Regions from separate parts of the Dehalobacter sp. DCM genome, predicted to be linked through region 2. Evidence: riboswitches for the same ligand, from Rfam matches in the RefSeq annotation. Region 2 holds a riboswitch; the other holds the start of a gene.

Region 1 (8,051 bases), 180 kb from region 2:
ATTTTCTGTCTGACTGTTTAAACTCGCTGCATTGGTGAGCAGAATCGGTTTACCCTCTATAGCGGCATTGGCCGCTGTCGAGATCGCATCGGGGAAATTGGCGCCGTTAACAACGACAGCGGAGCCTTTCGTCCCTAATAAATCGGCGACGGCGGCGGCTGTTCCGTACCGGTCACTGCCTTCGATCCGCGTCACGGAGGTGAGGGTTTCCAGCTTAGCCTCGACAGCGGCGGATACTGCGCCGGTGCCGCCAAGGATATAGACCTTGGACGCGCCAAAATCAGCGATGGCCTTATAGACATTGTCCGGGAGATTATCCCGATTCGTCAGCAGGATCGGCGCGTGGTATTTATAGGCCAGGGGTGCCCCAGCCAACGCATCCGGAAAGGCATCGGCACGGGCGATAATCACCGTATCCGCGCCGGTCGGGAAAGCTGTCCGGGCGATCTGCAGGGCTGTTGTTATCCTGTCTGTTCCGGCGATACGGTCTCCCGCGGATATCGCACTCCAGCCAACCCGGTAGGTTCCCGGCTCGTAAATAGCCGCCTTCACAGTGGTTCCGTTACCGGTGAATCCTCCGCCGATCCGAATCCAGCGTGAACCGCTCCATCGGTATATATATGCCATATAACCTGATTCTGCTCCTGCGCCTATTGAATTAGGAAGTACGGCATCAATACTTAAATCGAGAACCTTTTGCGGCTGGGCTTCGCCCCAGTTAATCGCGAAGGTCTCACCGCCGGTTATCCCCGTGGGGAATTCACCGGGGGTATCGGTTTTGGCCAGTGATAGGCTTATCTTTCTATCCCTGTGCATACTGTCCACCCCTAAGGCGAAGGCACCGGCAGAAACCGTCAATGTCGCCCCCGTCTCCTCCCCGGTACTTCCGGCGGAGACGATACCGCCATCCCAGCCCAGAGAAGCTGGCGAAGTAACTGTTTGCGGAGAGGACAGTGTTTTCAGAGCACGGTAACAATCCAAGCGTCCATAGCCATAGCTGTCATCGCGGCCTTCCGCGCCGAGATCATAAGCCGAACTAAACAGGGCTTTCTTCACTTCCTGTGCGGTCAGCTGAGGATATTTGCTCCAGATCAGCGCCGCTGCGCCGGAAACAAACGGGGTCGCAATCGACGTTCCGGTAACATAGGCGTAACCCGATTCCTTCGTCGTCCAATAGGTGGTAAGGATCTTATCGCCGGGAGCCGACATCGCCATTTCCGGGCCAACCAGTGAAAAATCCGTAATCTGATCGTTAATATCCACAGCCGACACCGCCAGAACCTCCGGATGTGCCGCCGGATAAGAAACCAAACTGCTGCGTACCGCCGCTTGCTGGGCAATGCTCTGTGGCATCCCCTCTTGATTATTGCCGGAGGATGCGATAAGCAGACACCCTTTAGCCGCTGCATAATCCAAGGCATCATCCAATATGTCATTTTCAGAGTCTGCGCCGATACTCATATTAATAATGTCAGCGCCATGATCAGCTGCCCAGACAATGCCGTCAGCAATAATATCATCTTCCCCCTGGCCGGTTTCATCCATGACCTTAACCGGCATAATTTTCGCTTTATACGCTACCCCGATGATCCCACGGCTGTTATTCAGTGCCGCAATCAGCCCGGCTACGGATGTGCCATGACCATGATCATCCTGAATCGCTTGGGTAGAGGTACTTCCGGTATAGGCATTGTACCCGCCGACAAGGTTACTGACCGAACCGTCCTGCAATTCCGTGCTGTTGAGGTCGACACCGGTATCAATAACGGCAATGACAATGCCTTCCCCCGTAGCCCCTTCATCCCAGGCTTGATCCGCACGCACCTTGCGCAGGCTCCACTGGTCACTGTATTCCGGATCGCTGATGGCAGCCGTAACCGCCATCTCATCCATGGTATAGGTCTTACTCCATTCAGCACAGATGACAATCGGCGATTGAAGCACCTTCCGGACAATCCCTTCCCTGTTCGCCTCGTTAAGGCCACGGTACTGAAACGTGGCATAATTCAACGGCCCCGTCCGGATTAGCTCTCCGCCCGTAGCCGTTGCTAATACGTTTAAATCTTGGGGATTCGCATCTGCAGCAACCTGTACAATTAAACGTACTGCGTCAGGATCATATTCGCCGGTTAAAACCGACGTGTATCCGCCTTCTTGGCTTGGTGCCGCCAAGGCATAACACGGCGGAACATTTCCTATTAATAGAATCAGCGTCAGTAACACGATAAGTTTTTTCATTTTACTGCGTACCCTTCTTAAGTAATTAGCTCAGTTTATTAACGTCACTTTCCATATTCATTTTGCATTCAAAACCAATTCATTAATTTCCAGCTGTAATCTTACCAATTTAACATCCATTACCGTAAAAAGATGATATCATATATAAGAATATTATCACATAAGGACATCAATAGGCATCCTAAACTCCAGCAAAAGCATTCACACAAATCATCAACAAATCTTCCATATATCTTCCATTCTCTTAAGAGCAGTCTGTATGTCACATACCGGCGTCAAGCGGAGCATGGATTGCGCAGCGCAACGGTCCATGGATGACGGACCATGGATGGTCCTAAGTTCAAATTCACCACGGATGGTAATAGAATTTGAACTTCCTGTTAACGATTGCAATTCGCCAAGGAAGGCAAAAGAATTTTAACTTCCGTAATGCAAATTCATGGATGGCGCTATCTGCCGAAAGCGGCATGTGACATACAGACCTACCCCAAATTAGCGATTAGTTATCAGCAAATGAACGGATAGTTCTTTATGATTCGCCAAAATAAAACATTTTCCTTTTTTTACAAACAGGATTTAAGCCCCTTTCGGAGAATTAGTATAAAATGGAACTCCATGTTCCAAAAAATAGAATAGAAAACCCAAACAGACAACATTCAGATGGAGGAAAGCATATGTTCATTAAACTGAATAGGCACGAAACAGCAATGAAGCGGCTGGTGAAAAAAGGAATTACCACTTTGACCCTGGCTTCTTTTATTGCTTCGAATATTTTACTGGGGACCATCAGTCCCATCCCCCAGGCATACGCTGAAGACGGTATCTCTCAGACTTATACGCGTTTCGCCGGTGACAGCCGGGCCGAAACGGCGGTGGAGATATCCTCTAATAACTGGTCGGATGCATACAATGTAGTGTTGACACGTGAGGATGCTTTTCCTGACGCACTGGCCGGAGCAGTCCTGGCCAACAGCGCGGTGGTCGGTGGCGGGCCTCTGCTGCTGACTCATTCCAAAACCCTGCGTCCGGAGGTTTTGCAGGAAATGAAACGCCTGAATACCTCCAAGGTGTTTATTCTGGGCGGGACCGGTGCAATCTCAGCGGATGTGGAAAGCGCGCTCAAAGCCAATGGCATTTCCACTGTGCGCATTAAGGGAAGCAATCGTTACGAGACTGCCGCCAATATCGCCATCACTTCCGTGGAAAACAGTTCGCGGGCTTTTCTGGCTTCCGGTCAGGTGTTCGCGGATGCACTCAGCATTTCTTCCTACGCGGCCGCCAATGGTATTCCGCTCCTGCTGACGGACACCAAAAAAGTCCCGACAGAAACCCTGAATGCCTTAAAGAAAATGGGTGTCACCGAAATCACCCTAATCGGCGGTGAGAGCGCCATCAGCAAAGACATAGCGACTCAACTGCAAGCAGCCTCTTATAACGTAACCCGGATCAGCGACCTGGATCGCTATAAGACCAATGTGGCCATCTTAAACACTCTTCCTTTTAATAAAGATAAGATCATCGTAGCCACCGGCGATAACTTCCCGGATGCCCTGGCCGGATCCGTCCTGGCAGCCCGGAATAATAATCCGATCCTGCTGGTACCCAAAGACGAAAATAAACTGCTCAATACGCCAACCGCATCCTATATTAATACGAACCGCAGCAGCGTCAGCAGTTTCTATCTGCTCGGCGGCTGGGATGTGATTAATCCGAAAGTGCAAAATATAATACGAACAGGAAAAATTACTTCCCGTATCTCCCTGCAGTTCTGGGATGGCTATGCCAGCACGTCAACTTACGAAACACAGCTTTCTTATGTGCCCGGCTACGTCGGGGATTATATCGATATATTAGTTCCCAATTTTTTGGGAGCTAGACAGAGTGACGGCAGTATTACCTCTATTAACCCGGATGGCAGTTTTGCCTATCGTTTCAGTAGTTCTGATATACCCAAATACCTTGTTTCCTTGGGGCAGAGCAACGGTGCCCGTGTGGTTCCGATGGCCATGGCCAGCGGCAGTACCGCTGACAAAATGCTGCAGGACCCCGTGAAACGCAGTACATTTGCCGCCAGTGCCTTAAAGGTAGTAAAAGAAACCAATGCGGATGGTATTTTAATTGATATGGAAGCGTTATCGGAAAAATCCGAAGCAGGGCTTACCAGTTTAATGCAGGAGCTCTATGCCAGCCTCCACCCCATTGGCAAGCTGGTGATGGTCTCTGTCATGTCCAAAACAGATCCTGCCGTGGAATGGTGGTATGACGAGTATAATTACGCGGACCTGGCTCAGTACACCGACTATATCCAAATCATGACTTATGATTACTCGACCTCCCAACCCGGACCCATCGCACCGCCGGATTGGATGAAGAAGGTCATATCCTATGCCGTGACCGAGATCCCTTCGGAAAAGATTCTGATGGGCGTTCCTTATTACGGCAGAGCTTGGCGCAAGGATACCACCGATCCGACAAAATGGCTCTATAAAACGTTTGGCTGGGCAATGGCCACGCAAACGGCAGAACAATGCGGTGCAACGATCACCCGTTACACAACCCTGACAGACCCGGTGGGCATCCCCACTTTCAAGTATACCGATGAGAACGGCTATAACCGGACCTGTTATTTTGATGACCGTCTCAGTTGGAGCGTGAAACTGGATATCATGGATCAATACAATCTGGGCGGAATCGGCGGCTGGTCCATGGGATGGATCAACACGGTCAGCTCGCCGGAGCTCTATCCGCTGTTAAAGGAAAGAGTCTAAGCAGTAATATATCAATAGGTTATGGCAAATTATTGAAAATATTTTAAGAAAATGATTGCATTCACTCAAAATATGGATTATAATGACTTTACAAAGCGATAATAGCAAACTTGTCGAAAGGCAAGGACGCAAAGCTACGGGCCTAAATCCTTCGGGATATGGTCGCCGGGTTGCCGAAAGTGGAGTTAATAGGTAAAGATAACACCTGATTCGGCATCCGAGTCAGGTGTTTTTTCTGTTCATGAAACAACACCATCAAACTAAATAACAGCAAAACGATACTGGCAAACCCGTCGAAAGGCGGGGACGCAAAGCTACGGGCCTAAATCCTTTGGGGTATGGTCGCCGGGTTACCGAAAGTGCAGGACAGCAGTCTATGCTGTTTAAACGCCCGCTTTAGGTGACCCCCGAAGCGGGCGTTTATATTTTCAAGATTTGACGAGCAAGTAGAAGGAGGATACATATGTTTAAGAAAAATATCACCGTAAAAGTAATCGCCGTTATTCTGACCGCCTTGTTTTTCCTGCCGCTGGGCAGTGCCAAAGCAGAGGCAGCATACAGTATCGGTTTTCAGACTGAAACGGTACAAGTGACTTCTCCTTCAGCCAATAATCTCCAATATGACCGGTCCTTTACCATTGCCGGAACAAGCTCCTTGCGCTCTGTCTGGGTATGCCTGCGCGGTCCGGCCGGTGAGATCACCACCTATCCGATCACCGTTTATAATGGCTCATTTTCCAAAGAAATCTGGCTGCGCTTCGGTGCAGGTACTTATACCGTCTGGGTTGGCGACAATAACAAGCAATTTGACGGACGCATCCGTTTTGAAGTGCAAAATACATCCACAGACGATTATTTCAATCTGACGCCATCCGGTCTGGTCAACAGCGATAATAAAGCCGTTATCAATCTTGCCAATTCTCTGACCACCGATAGCATGACCGAAATGCAGAAAGTCAAAGCGATCCATTCCTGGGTTACCAAGAATATCAAGTACGACACCCAAGCCTACTACGCCGGGAAAATCGGCAATTACTCCGCCACGGATGTTATCAACAGAAAACTGGGTACCTGCCGTGACTATTCCTTCGCTTTCGCAGCCTTATGCAGAGCCTCCGGCATCGAGACCCGGGTCGTATACGGAAATGCCTGGAGCAGTTCCCAAAAGAAATATGAATTGCATGCCTGGAATGAAGTTAACGTTGACGGCGAATGGCTCAGTGTCGACACCACTTGGGATGCCGGCTATATCAAAAACAGCAAATTCGTTGTCGCCAGCACATCAAAATATATCGGTATGAACCCCGCAACATTCAATAAGACACACCAGCTGACGAAAGTAACGCTTTACTAATAAATCATTGACTATCCGGAAGATATCATAATAACATAACAATTAACATTGACCATAGACTACTCATATACATTTCCACTGAAAGAAGCCGCTGCAAACGCAGCGGCTTTCTTTTAACTCTTAAAACAAATCATACAAATCAAACATACAAAACCAACATTCAAAAACATAAGATCAGGCAAAGCAATGTATGCCAGCGTCAGCGGAGCAGGATAGTTTTTTATTCCTTATTAAAATAATCACTGATATTCTGGTTCGCCACAATCGGCTGATACCGCGCACGCAAAACAACTTCATTCTGCCGGGTCAGTTCACGGAAGGCCATCTCGATACGACCCACAACCATCTTCGTATTCTCCGCATTGATTCCCTGAAGGATCAGAATGTACTGCAGTTCGCCCCACATCGCACAGACGTCACCTTTACGCAGGCTTCTGGCTAAGATATCTTTTAAGATCGCAAACGCTTTGTCGGCGCGGCTCCGATCCAATTCCGCCCTGCCGCTCAGCTGGAGAGATAAAAGCACGGTAAACACGGATTGCCCGTTACGTTCCACACGGCGTCTTTCCAGATCATAGATAGACTTAAAGGTCTCTTTATCGCAGAAGAACGGTCCGCTGTCGTCATTGCTGCTGGTCATTTCCTCCTGCACGGAGTCAATATCCGCCCGGGCAGATTTATCCTTGGCGGTGATCCGGTTGTACAGATTCTTCAGTTCGGCCGACGGCCGGACACCAAGCTCCTGATACAGCTTACTGGTTATGTATTCATAGTTCTGGCGGGCATCCTTTACTTTTCCCTCTTTCAGCAGGGCTTCCATCAGCAGAATGTGAAATTCCTCTTCCAGAGGCTCGTTTAAAATAACTTTTTCACACACTTCAATAATTGCTTTGACCTGGCCCCGATCATTCAGCAGGGCGCAGTAATCTTCCATCGCCTGGAGATATAAGCGGCGATAGTGATTTCGGAGCGGGATCGTCCATTCGGTATACATGGACTCCGACAGGTAACACCCTTGATACATGGCGAGTATGCTCTGGTAGCAGCTCAGGGCTTTTTCGAGATCGGACCCATTGCTCATTTTGGCTGTGGCATAATTCTTCTCGAATTCGTCGATATCCAGCTGGAAATTGGCATCCGGATTCCAGCCATAACAGCCATGGGAGTAAATAATCAATTGGCTGTCATTGTCTTTGGCATCGGCTTCATCCGGTTCCCCTTTGTTTAATTCTTTACGCAGCCGATAAATCATCGTCCGAAACGCTTTATTGGAATACTCGTAGTCTTGATCCGGCCACAGCGTTTCCTGGATGGTTTCCGGCATGATATTTTTACCGCGATTGGTTATAAAGTACTTAAAAAGATCCCACATCTTCTGCGATTTATGGGATTCTGCAGACAAAACAGTACCGCCTCGTTTGACAGAAAACTGCCCAAAGGTACGGATGATGATCCGATCATCTTTATATGGTTTTTGGTCGGTTTCAATTGCATGTATCATTTTTTTCTTCCATACCCATAATTTTACTATTTGTGTTAATTTATTATATATTAACTCATTTGTTTCTACAATACAGCTTTTAATCCAAGCAAACAAAATTTAATCCGATTAAACCAACTGGTTTCGACATTATTTTTTGTCGGTTATCTTCTCCAGTTCGGCCCTGACTGCAAGCCGTTCTGTCTTGGTG
Region 2 (8,051 bases):
AAGATAGCCCGATTCTGCATCGCGTAGATTTCCGGGAAAGTAATGGCCAACCGGCAGCCGCGATGACCCAGCATCGGGTTCATTTCCTGCAGGGCGCGTACCTTTTTCAGCAGACTTTCTTTGCTCTTTATCGCTTCTTGGACCTTGGAATCGTTCAAGTCCGCAGTCAGTTTCAGCTTCTGGATCTCCATGGCCAGTTCTTCGCCGTCCGGCAAGAATTCATGCAGCGGGGGATCGAGCAGGCGGATGGTGACTTTCAGTCCCTGCATGGCTTTGAGGATACCGTAGAAATCGCTTTCCTGCATGGGCAGCAGTTCGGCAAGAGCCGCTTCCCGTTCCGGAAGGGTCTGCGCCAGGATCATTTTTTGGACGATGGGCAGACGGGCCGGATCCATAAACATATGCTCCGTTCGGCAAAGTCCGATACCCTGTGCACCGAATTCCCGTGATTTAGCGGCATCCGGTGGGTTATCGGCATTGGCCATAACCTGCATTGTCCGAATCTCATCCGCCCATTTCAGGATGGTCTGGAATTCGTCACTCAGTTCGGGATCTTTCATCGGAACAGAACCGCGGATAACTTGGCCTGTGGCGCCGTCGATGGTGATTTCCGAACTCTCGGTGTAGACGATATCGTTAACGGTCATGGTTTTTTCAGCTAAATTAATTTTCAGGGCATCACAGCCGCAGACAGCCGGTTTTCCCATGTGTCTGGCCACAACAGCAGCATGGCTGGTCATACCGCCGCGGCTGGTCAGAATCCCTTGGGCCGCAAGCATGCCGTGAATATCGTCGGGTGTTGTTTCGGTACCGACCAAAATCACTTTTTGACCGTCTTCACCCAGTCTCTGGGCGTCATCAGCATCAAAGACAATCTTGCCGGAGGCTGCTCCGGGTGAAGCAGGCAGACCGGTGGCGATAACATCCAGCTTCGCCTGGTCATCGATCCTGCGATGCAGCAGCTTATCCAGTTGCTGCGGATCGATACGTTCCACCGCTTCTTCCTTGGTAATCAGTCCCTCTTGGCATAATTCCACAGCGATGCGGATCGCAGCGGAAGCGGTGCATTTTCCGTTACGTGTCTGGAGTATGTAAAGTCTGCCTTTTTCGATGGTAAACTCAATATCCTGCATATTACGGTAATGATTTTCCAGGAGAGCGGCAATATCACAGAACTGTTGATAGATTGCCGGATTTTCACTCTGCAGACTGTCAATGGGCTGCGGTGTACGGATACCGGCCACAACGTCTTCACCCTGAGCGTTCATCAAATATTCGCCATAGAGATGTCTTTCGCCGGTGGATGGATTTCGGGTAAAGGCAACGCCTGTTCCGGAATCATTGCCCATATTGCCGAAGACCATGGACTGGACGTTAACGGCTGTGCCGTAGCTGTCTGGGATACCGTTGGCTTTACGGTAAACGATCGCCCGGTGATTATTCCAGGATTTAAATACAGCGGTAATCGCCTGTCGGAGCTGCTCATACGGATCATCCGGGAAAGGAACGCCCGTTTCCTGTTTGACCAGTTTCTTAAATTCAAGGACCAATTCCTGAAGGCTTTCCGGTGATAGCTCAGAATCATAACGGACACCTTGTTTATCTTTCACATCTTCCAAGATATTTTCAAATTTATGGCTGGAGATACCAAGAACGACATCGCCGAACATCTGGATGAAACGACGGTAGCAGTCATGAGCAAACCGGGGATTACCAGTTGCTTCGCTGACACCGTTTGCGGTATCCGGATTTAAGCCGAGGTTAAGAATGGTGTCCATCATCCCGGGCATGGAGATCCTGGCACCGGAACGAACAGAGACTAAGAGCGGATTTTGTGGATCACCGAATTTCTTGCCGCTTTGGTCTTCAACATCGCGAATCGCAGGCAAGATTTGTTCCCATAAACCCTCCGGCAGCTGTTCACCCTCTTCATAATATTCAAGGCAAGCTTCTGTCGTTATGGTAAAACCCTGGGGGACGCTCAGACCGATATTGGTCATTTCAGCCAGGTTTGCGCCCTTGCCTCCCAAGAGGTTTTTCATACCGGCACTGCCCTCACGAAATAAATACACATACTTCTTATCAACCATTACTCTTCAACTCCCCATTAATTGTTACTTTTTGCAGAATCAGGCTGGCGGTTTCCTCAACCGCCTTATTGGTGGTGTCTATGATAGTGCAGCCAATCTTTTTCATGATCTGTTTGGCGTAATCCAGTTCTTCCATAATTCTGTCAAGATTGGCGTAGTCCGCGGAGGGGCCAAGTCCGAGTGTTTTTAAGCGTTCACTGCGGATCTGGTTTAATTTGTCCGGACTGATGATGAGTCCGAACACTTTGTTTTTTTGGACCTGATATAACTCTCTTGGCGGGGATACTTCCGGTACCAGCGGGATATTGGCTGTCTTTATCCCCCGGTGGGCTAAATACATGCTGAGCGGTGTTTTGGAAGTCCGTGAAACGCCAATAAGCACAACATCAGCAAATAACATGCCCCGCGGGTCTTTGCCGTCATCATATTTGACTGCAAATTCTACCGCCTCTACTTTGCGGAAATATTGTTCGTCCAGACGGTGGGTAATATTCGGGATGTTCTTGGGTTGAAGTCCTGTTTTATGACCCAGTGCGGATATGAGAGGACTTAGGATATCGATCGTTGTCAGGTTCTTTTCCTTGGCCCGCTTTTCAATGTAGTTTCTCAAGTTGGTCAGTACGAGAGTATAAACAAGGATCGCCTGTTCCTCCACAGCCTCTTCCAGAATCTCGTCAATATGTGTTTCATCCTGGACATAAGGCACCCGGCGGATTTTTGTTTTAATACCGTTAAACTGGGCCGCAGCTGCCCGGCTGACAAATTCAGCCGTCTCTCCAATCGCATCGGAAATCACGTAGATTACCGGGATTTGTTCTGTCACCCATCCATCCTCCTCACTGATTGTATGGTTTCCTTCAGCATTTCATACCTAGTTCCACAAACAGGTTCGTGACATTGGTTTTTGTAAATCGGCCAATGACTTCATAGCTTTCCTGTCCATTCTCGTTGATATAGTTTTCGACGACGGGCAGCGAGTCTACCTGATGGTGAACAAGCTTCTTGGCGGCCTCGAGAACGGATTCATCAGCCGTTGCCATGATGATATTCGGCATCCGCGTCATGATGACGCTGATAGGAACCTGATGCAGATCCGTATGCCCTAACGAAGCCTTAAGAATATCTTTGCGTGAAACCATACCTTTTAGTTCATGCCTGTCATTAATGACGATCAAGCTTCCCACATTATTGGTGAACATCGAAACGACAGCATCGTAAATAGAGATCGATTCTTTAACCGATGCCGCAATCGATTTGAAATCGCCGACCCGGAGCTGCTGCATTCTTAACGCGATGGGTGAAGGTCCGGTGTCTTCGTTGTAGAAATAGCCAACACGCGGCCGGGCTTCCAACACGCCGGCCATTGTTAGGATTGTCAGATCAGGGCGCAATGTGGCCCTATTGGTTCTCAGCTGGCTGGCAATCTGTTCTCCCGTCATCGGACTGGTTTTTTTCACGAGTTCGACTATTTTTTCTTGGCGTTCCGAAAGCTGCATATCTTCTCACCTTCTGATCATCGGTAATTACAGTGTACCTTGGCTGACGCCAAGTCTGGCGGCAGCTCTAGCTGAACTTAGATATACCATCTCTCAATTGTGATTACATAATTATATCGATACACCTTAATAATATATCACATTTAAATATTATAGACCATTTCTGCTAAATGTACAGCCTAAAATTTACGTTTTTTGGTCGGAATGTGTTATATTATTTGTTGCTGTTGTGATATGCATTCAATAGCATCATCCCAAGGTGTCTATAGTAAATTGGACGGACATGTTAACAGAATGGAAAAATAATTTGTTTTTCATGAAATATTTCTTGAAGTTACTGCATTGGAAATGCTACAATTATTTTACAATTTTCACTAAATTACAATTAAATTAGAGCAACGACAATAGCAAACCTGGCGAAAGCCAGGGACGCAAAGCCATGGGTCTTCCGGATATTCCGATGACTGCCAGGCCGCCGAATCCGCTCAGGTTTGTTATTTATGTCGCCATACCCTTTTGTTGGCGATTTTTTGTTAACTCCATTTCAGAAAGGAAGAATACCGTTGCGCCAGATAAGTGTTAACCGGCTTCAACAAGGTGCTGTGCTTGGACGGACGATTTTCTCACACAGTGGGCGTGTCCTTCTCGGAAAAGGTGTCATGCTGACCCATTCTTATATCGACCGTTTAAAAGAGCTGGGTATCAGTATTGTCTATGTGGACGATGAGGAATCGAAAGATGTCGTCATCGAAGACGTTATTTCCGATGAAAGCCGACGGGAGGCCATTAACACCTTGGAGCATTTTGCGGAAGCAGTTAGGATCGGCAAAGAGCTTAGTGGCTTTCAGGTGAAGAAAGCGGTCAATAACATAATAGGAGATATTCTGTTTCAAAAAGATATCTTTATCAGCCTGACGGATATGCGCAGTTATGACAATCAGATCTATACGCATTCTGTGAGTGTTTGTGTCCTTTCCATCATCATCGGTAAGGCACTGGGACTGGATAAAGAAACTTTGGAAGCGCTGGCAACCGGTGCTTTGCTCCATGATATCGGAACCGTCAAGCTACCCAAGGATTTACTTGCTAAACGGGATGTCTTTACTGCCAAAGAAACTGAGCTGTACCAAACCCACACCATCCATGGCTATGATATCCTTCGTACCAAAAACGATTTGAATTTACTCAGTGCCCATATCGCGCTGCAGCATCATGAGTGGCTGAACGGCAGCGGCTATCCCCGTAAATTATCCGGTAACCGTCTCCATACCCTGGCCCAAATCGTCGGGCTGGCAGACTTCTATGATAACCTGGTTAATGACGGTCCAGGGCATAATCGGATCGTGCCCCACGAAGCCTGTGAAATCGTAATGGGGTGTGCCAATAAGCTGTATTCGCAGCAGCTGATTGTTACATTTTTAAAGCATATTGCTGTTTATCCCACAGGCTGCACAGTCAAACTGAGTACCGGCGAAGTCGGAATTGTTGTCGACCAAAACAAAAGTCTGCCGATGCGGCCAATCATCCGGGTTCTCATGTCCGATAAGGAGATGTCGCATGTTCAAGCCAAAGAATATAACCTGATCGAGGATCTGACGACCTTCATTGTGACTATGGTTGAGTAGACTGTTTTCAGGGGACAAATAATAAGTAAAAGTAATACTTTCTGACATACGAAGAAAGGCCGCTGTCTACGAGTAATTCGTTTGGCAGCGACCTGTATTAATATTAATTTGGTGTTCAGTATATTAACTGGAATAGAAATCGATACTGAGATTAAAAAACAACCTGAACCAATGGGGAAAATCCTGACACTTAGGCCAGCAGACTGAGATCACCCAAACAGCCCAGTGTATTGACACATTCCTTAAGCAGCCCTAAACGGGCATTTCTGACCGTAACGTCATCGTCCATGATCATGACATCCTCGAATAACTTTTCGATCAATGGAACGGCTTGCGCCGCAATGTGATAAGCTTGAGTGAATTCGGCAGCACGTAGGGCATCACTGACAAGGGGTGCTTTTTCCTTTAGGAGTGCGGCTAATTCGATTTCCGAGTTTTCCTTAAGATCAGCACTGTTCCATCCATCGGTGGTGGATTTTTTACTGAGGTTCATACAGCGGGTATAGGCATTGAGATAGGGAACAAAGTCATTTTGTTCTCTGTTCTTGGCCAGCGCTTGTGCTTTTTTCATCGTTCGGTATGGGATATCGGCGCCACCGGCAATCACCGCATCGATGATATCATAGCGCAGTCCGGATTCCTGCATAAGGTAACGGATTCGCTGCCCAAAGAAATCGATCAGGGCTGGTTCGATATCCGCTAAGGGTTCTAATGGAATACCTTGTTCCACAAAAATTCGATAAGAAGCTTCGATCAACTGCCGCAATGACAGATCAAGTTCATCTTGGATCAGCAGTCCAACGATACCCAGTGCTTGGCGTCTCAGCGCATATGGGTCTTGGGAGCCTGTCGGCTGAATTCCGATACCAAAAGATCCGACAATCGCATCCAGCTTATCGGCAATACTCACGACTTTTCCGGTATACGACACCGGCAGGACATCGCCGGCAAAACGCGGGCGGTAATGTTCCAGAATCCCAGCGCATACTTCTTTCGGTTCACCGTTTCCTGCGGCATAATAAGCGCCCATGATCCCCTGCAGTTCAGGAAAATCATAGACCATATGCGATACGAGGTCCGCTTTGGCTAATAGCGCCGCACGGTCGACCAGTTCTGTTTGCTTCGGATCGAGATTCATCGCGCTGGCAACTGCTGCTGCCAGTTGACGTAACCGTTCCACACGTTTCCCGACTGTACCGAGCTTTTCCTGATAGGTCACCCGGTTCAGTTTGTCGATATTGGTATGAAGCGGCTTTTTTAAATCTTCACGGAAATAGAAGGCAGCATCCTCTAAGCGGGCCTTCAGTACCTTCTTATTACCTTCCTTAACTAGATCAAGTGATGTGCTGTCCCCGTTACGAACCGTAATGAAATAAGGAAGAAGCCTCCCATCTTCGCCTCTTACTGGGAAGTAGCGCTGATGTTCTTTCATGGGTGTTGTGATGACTTCTTCCGGAAGTACCATATAGCTGACATCCACTTCACCAAGAAGTGCTGTCGGATATTCAACCAAATGGCTGATTTCCGTAAGCAAATCATCATCCTGATCCACTTTTCCCCCGACCTTCGCCGACAGAGTCTGAATTTGGCCCCAGATATTCTGCTTCCGTTTTTCATGATCAGCAAGGACATAGACGGTTTCTAACGCATCCACGTAATCACCCGGACAGACGAGCCGGGCGAAAGTTCCCAACGTCCGATGGCCGCGGGTTGTCCTTCCGGACTGCAGCCCTGCATACGTCACCGGTACGACCTCATCCCCGAACAAAGCGACGAGCCAGCGAATCGGACGGGCAAAACGAATTTCCTGATCTCCCCAGCGCATGGGTTTAGGGAAGTTCAAGCCGGTGATCAGATTAAGAGAGACTTCCGGCAGAAGTTTCTCTGTGACGTCGCCTTTTTGCGACTTTAAAGCATAAACGTAGGGAACACCATTTAATTCTTTAATGTAAAGCGCATCCGTACCAACGCCCTGGCCGCGGGCAAATCCTTCGGCCGCTTTGGTGGGTTTACCATCTGCGTCATAGGCAGCCTTTTGCGCCGGTCCTTTGACTTCCTCACTGATATCTGCCTGCATTTCATCCAGACTGTTTATCAAGAGCGCCAAACGTCTTGGCGTGACATAGCATTTTAAGTCTTTATAACCGATCCGCAGTTCAGTAAACAGCTTACGGGCGTTATTCTCCAATTGGGCAACAGCCCCTGGTGCAAATTTTGCGGGCATTTCTTCCATCCCGATTTCCAGTAAAAAGTCCTTACTCATTTCCTTATTCCCCTTTCTGCTTCAGCAATGGGAAGCCAAGTTCTTCCCGCTGAGCAACATATGCTTGGGCACAAAGACGGGCCAGATGCCTGACCCGGGCGATATAACCGGTGCGTTCAGTCACGCTGATTGCGCCTCTGGCCTCCAGGAGATTAAAGGTATGCGAGCATTTTAATACGTAATCGTAGGCAGGTACGACTAAACCGGCTTCAACGGTTCGCCCGGCTTCTTTCTCGTACATATCGAACCACTGTCTCAGTGCATCGACATCTGCTACTTCAAAATTATAACGCGAATAGTCTTTTTCATTTTGCAGGTAAATATCTCCGTAGGTAATATCACCGACCCATTCAATATCGAATACGCTGTCCTTGCTCTGAATAAAGGTGGCCAGCCGTTCGATGCCGTAAGTGATTTCAGCACAAACCGGTCTGCAGTCGATACCGCCGCACTGCTGGAAATACGTAAACTGAGTCACTTCCATACCATCAAGCCATACTTCCCAGCCCAGTCCCCAAGCACCTAATGTAGGGGACTCCCAGTTGTCTTCGACAAACCGGATATCATGGTCAGCCGG

What was found. Region 2 has a riboswitch for cyclic di-GMP ahead of LPY66_RS18605 (HD-GYP domain-containing protein). Riboswitches for the same ligand answer to the same signal wherever they lie in the genome.
Region 1: another riboswitch for cyclic di-GMP. It lies ahead of LPY66_RS19380 (transglutaminase domain-containing protein); the one in region 2 lies ahead of LPY66_RS18605 (HD-GYP domain-containing protein).

What each region holds. Positions count from the first base shown of each region.
Region 1 is NZ_CP092282.1:4,147,951-4,156,001, forward strand. Features, by position in the region: gene LPY66_RS19370 (S8 family serine peptidase) at 1-2,238, opposite strand, end outside; gene LPY66_RS19375 (cell wall-binding repeat-containing protein) at 2,913-5,006, shown strand; cyclic di-GMP riboswitch class I at 5,100-5,184, shown strand; cyclic di-GMP riboswitch class I at 5,280-5,364, shown strand; gene LPY66_RS19380 (transglutaminase domain-containing protein) at 5,470-6,360, shown strand; gene LPY66_RS19385 (BTAD domain-containing putative transcriptional regulator) at 6,581-7,861, opposite strand; gene LPY66_RS19390 (sortase) at 7,991-8,051, opposite strand, start outside.
Region 2 is NZ_CP092282.1:3,969,797-3,977,847, forward strand. Features, by position in the region: gene ppdK (pyruvate, phosphate dikinase) at 1-2,090, opposite strand, end outside; gene LPY66_RS18595 (pyruvate, water dikinase regulatory protein) at 2,083-2,913, opposite strand; gene LPY66_RS18600 (helix-turn-helix transcriptional regulator) at 2,948-3,586, opposite strand; cyclic di-GMP riboswitch class I at 3,983-4,066, shown strand; gene LPY66_RS18605 (HD-GYP domain-containing protein) at 4,150-5,211, shown strand; gene glyS (glycine--tRNA ligase subunit beta) at 5,402-7,474, opposite strand; gene glyQ (glycine--tRNA ligase subunit alpha) at 7,479-8,051, opposite strand, start outside.